2 regions of the Candidatus Kuenenia sp. genome follow, and region 1 is predicted to be linked to the other one. Evidence: riboswitches for the same ligand, from Rfam matches in the RefSeq annotation. Region 1 holds a riboswitch; the other holds the start of a gene.

Evidence for each region. A riboswitch is a leader RNA that binds a small molecule or an ion and turns the genes downstream of it on or off. The one in region 1 is predicted to bind cyclic di-GMP.
Region 2: it holds a riboswitch for cyclic di-GMP, as region 1 does, so the genes downstream of both, M5U24_RS10375 (tetratricopeptide repeat protein) here and M5U24_RS00555 (hypothetical protein) in region 1, are expected to answer to the same signal.

Annotation. Positions count from the first base shown of each region.
Region 1 covers NZ_JAOSKF010000001.1:111,352-113,558, reverse strand. The annotation lists gene M5U24_RS00565 (GGDEF domain-containing protein) at 1-78, shown strand, start outside; gene M5U24_RS00560 (hypothetical protein) at 272-643, shown strand; cyclic di-GMP riboswitch class I at 890-971, shown strand; gene M5U24_RS00555 (hypothetical protein) at 1,231-2,207, shown strand, end outside.
Region 2 covers NZ_JAOSKF010000018.1:426,223-428,429, forward strand. The annotation lists gene M5U24_RS10370 (hypothetical protein) at 210-458, opposite strand; cyclic di-GMP riboswitch class I at 654-733, shown strand; gene M5U24_RS10375 (tetratricopeptide repeat protein) at 1,069-1,962, shown strand; gene M5U24_RS10380 (CvpA family protein) at 2,001-2,207, shown strand, end outside.

The DNA.
Region 1 (2,207 bases):
CTCATGTACACAATAAAAGCGAGCGGAAAAAACAGAATTGAAAATAAAGTCCACTCATTTAATAAAACAAGTGCATAACATTTCAATCAAGGCTATGGGGAGTAAACGCTGTTTGGTTTTCAACAAGCTGGTTGCCATTGCGCCGTATTGTTTTCGTTAAGAGTTCATCAACCGCTGCAGATATCTTTGCGAACTATAATTGACTGGCATTTTCAGACCAGTAGTTAAGATGCATTTTGGGTAGGATATAATAACAATGGAGGTCTGAAAAATGAGAAAGAGTTCTAATACAGAATTTATGGCAAAAGTGGCATTAGAAGCGATCAGGGATGAAAAAACGCTAGCAGAGTTGTCATCACAGTACGAAATGCATAGGACGCAAATAGCAAAATGGCGTAAACGAGCGATAGAAGGATTAGGTGGGATATTTCAGGAGAAGGAGGCGAAGTTAGTCGGAGAGAAGGAGAAAGTAATAGATGAGTTGTATCGGCAAATAAGGAAATTGAAGGTGGAGAACGAATGGCTTAAAAAAAATCTACACAGATTGAGCATTCATGAGAAAAGGGGGATGATAGAGGTTTACAATAAGGAGTTAAGCAGTGTGACTTTTTTGTGGTTACAGAGATCAAACCGGTACTATTAGCCAGCCAGTGGTTTCGAGTGAGACCGTAAATATTTCTTAACCAAGTTGTATTCCACATACATTTCAAACCGGCTGAACTGTTGCTATGCTTACTGCACACATCCTCCCTCGGTGTCGGAATGTGTGTTGTAAACATAAAAGTTAAAGTCTTTTTAAAAAGACTAAAGAGTTACAAATATTTTAAAATATTTTTTTTGCCAAACCGCGATAATTTTCTTGACTAATTAATGTATTTTGGTAAAAGTGTGCATACAAAGGCAAACCAATCGTGAGGTTGGGACGCAAAGCCATGGGTCTTATTTTTTGGAAAGAATGCCAGGTTGCCACCTATAATGGTGTAAAAGCTGTTTATTGATCAGGCGCTGAGCCGGTAAGTATTTTGTTTGTAAAAGGTTTAGCTATAAACTTACGGTTGAATCCCTTTTATAAAATGTGATGCTTTATTGATTAGGTTCAAGATTTCAATAGGCTTTTAAGATAACCCAAAACCCAAGGCATATGTGGCATATTGTCTTGGGTTTTTTTATTTTACAATGGGTATAAAATTGTTGTTTTTGTTAGAGAAATTTTTTTTGGAAAGGAGTAAAATGATGAAAAGGAAATTAGTTTTAAGTGTATGGACGATTGTATTTACAGGTATTTATTTGTCGTTTGTAGTGGAGGGGGCTGGAGCGGATACCCTTTATAAAACCAGCCTTACCGTCAGTGATTCAAGCGCTTTTGATGGAGACAAATTAGATGCAAGTGTTGAAATAAACAAAAATGGAAAAGTAAAATTATCAATATCCAATTTAATACATCTTGATACACTACTGTATGCCAATAAAACATGTGCCTTGGTAATTGAAACAGAAGTGAACGATATCGCAAAGCCATATGAATTTCCATTTGAGATTGAAGAGGGAATTGCGTTGGAGGATATGGACCTTGTTCTTCAATCAGGCGATAAAGTGGAGATTGTAAGCGTCGTTATTAACGAAAAGGCTTCCCCTACAGGAACCCCAACGCCTTCTCCCATTGCCGTTGCTTCTCCTTTGCCGGCAGGTTCTCCAACTCCTGTTGCAACGGCATCTCCAATTGCAACCACCTCGCCCGTTGTGACGCCTACCGCAACTGTTGCGCCATACTCAACCTCTGTTTTGGAAGTTTCGGCAGAGATATCCGGGGATGATGTTGAATTGCTGGTTCCGGGAGGTTTGATTACTGATGCCGAAATAACGCCTACACCAACGTCATTTGCCACGCCTGCGGCAACGCCAACAGAACCTTCTGCAACTCCCACATCAACACCAGTCGAGACGCCTTCTGTAATAGAGGCATATGTGAGCTTCCAGTCAAAGACGATAAATCTTAATAGTAACGGTAAGTTTATTGCCAATATAAAACTACCTTCCACGCATAATATCGAAGATATAGTATGTGAAACAGTAGTGTGTGAAGGTGCTGTTGCAATTGATTGTGATGAAAAAAAGAATAAACTTAAGGTCAAGTTTAATATAAGTGATTTAGAAGTTGGTTTAGATTTAAAAACAAGTGAATCACAAAGTGTTGAATTTACCATTAC
Region 2 (2,207 bases), on a different contig from region 1:
CTTTTTTTATGGTTGAAGGAGAGAAGGATATTTAGTGTGTAATTGTTTCAGATTTTTTGTAACACTTTAGTCTTTTGAAAAACTACAACAATGTAGTGCTACGAGGTTCGTCGCACCAAAAAAAAGCAGTGCGATAAGGCATAGTATATGTTCAAGACAATGCGACTAACCTAGTTGCACTACAAATAATTATCTCCAGTTTCAAAAGACTAAAGTGTTACGATTTTTTGGTGAAAAAACAACCTCCACCCCACCCCTGCCCCTGTGGTAGACCTGGCATACTTGCCTGGCATTGCGATGACAAGCGTAAACGTTTGTTCTGCCAATAAGGGAAATTGGGAAAGTCCTCTCTTGGGAGAACCTCCCGCAATCCCCTTCCCGGAGAGGACTAAGGGGTGGGTAAAAACAAAAGCCGTTGGTTTTTTATTTTTAAAATCCAACCGGACTAGCATATACAACGGAACAAAGCCGCTGCCAAAGGCAAGCGGATTCAGCCCTGGTTCTCAAGCCGGAATCTGGGAACGGCGTTTTTACTTTTTCAAAAGACTAAATCGTTACGATTGTTTACCGATTACTTCCAATAACTGCAACTATCAGATAAGGAGATGAAACATACTTGTAAAAAAATATAATGTAACAAAAAACAAAAACAATTTGAAAAAAGGCAAACCAATTGTGAGGCTGGGACGCAAAGCCATGGGTCTTCAGGAAAGAAGAATGCCAGGTCGCCAAATTCAGTCGGTAAAAGAGTTTATTTAATGTTCACAACATATCTTGCATAGCTTTTGTATGCTTTATCGCGGGTATTGCGGCGGTAACAATGAATCCGGCAATACCCGATCTATGAACTTTAAATAATAAGGTATTTACCTTCTCATTGTGTAACTAAGACCCGGACGTAAGATGCCAATATCTGCCCCGGGTCTTTTTCTTTTGATGAAAGGAGGTTTTTCCGCAAAATGATTTTAATATGCTGCTGAATACTATCAAATCATACCGGTACGGCAGCAAGTATGCTGCATACTTTTCGGTAAATTTTTTTACTACTCTATTATCATGTCTACCACAATGAACAAGAAAATATTAGCACGAAAATTGTTTGCGGAAGGGAAAAAATATGACCGCCTTTTCCCCAATTCGGAACAAGCAATAGATGCTTACAAACAAAGCCTTAAGAGTGATAGTGCCTTCACTGACGCCTATGTAAAACTGGGATTTATCTACCTTGCCAGAAACGATTACGGCGAGGCGCTCCATTATCTGCAAAAAGCAGCCTCATTAGAACCTGATAACGCAGAAACACTTAACAATCTTGGCTATGTTTATGAAAAAATGTTTCGGTTTGCCAGCGCAAAACAAATGTACAAAAAAGCCTTAACAATAAATCCTGAAAATATTGAGGCGCTGGTTAATATTGCTAAAATTCTGGAATTGGAAGGTAACTACAACGGAGCAATAGAACAATATAAAAAGACTATCGCACGCTACCCTGATGCCATTTTTCCGCATTTCTGCCTGGCAGTTCTCTATGATACACATGACATGTTTGACGATGCGATAAGAGAATATGAGCTTGTTTTGGGAAAAGACCCTCATTATGTAAAGGCAATGTTTAATCTGGGAAGTCTTTACGCCCAATTAGGGAATAGCAATGAGGCTATCATGCTTCTGAAACGGGCTTCTGAATTGAATCCGCAGGAAGTAATAATCCTCAACAAACTGGGGGAAATGTATTTATTCATTTCAAATTATTCTGCCGCAGAACAAGCCTTAAAACAATCCATTGCATCAAACCCGTTTCAGGAGGATGTACAGGTGAGTATTATACACGCTCAATATTTACAGTATTGTTCAAATCCCGAAACAGCAAAAAAAGAGGAAATTATCCTCAGAATCCATTTTGTCCTTTCATTGTATTCCTATAATAAAATGTGCCGGGAAATTTTAAACGCTTTGAATTAGCAATACCATTTTGGCGAGTTCAGAGGGGATTTTTATAAATGAATTGGATTGATATAATACTATCTGTAGTCCTTTGTATTTCAGTGATTTTTGGCTTTGTTGACGGACCAATATGCCAAATTCTTAGAATCTGTAGTTTGTTTCTCTCTTTTTGTGTGGCGCTTTTTTACCATGCAGTCATAAGCAACATCTTCTGCAATGTGTTTTCGGTTTCATTGCACAATGTATTGAGTTATTTCATCCTG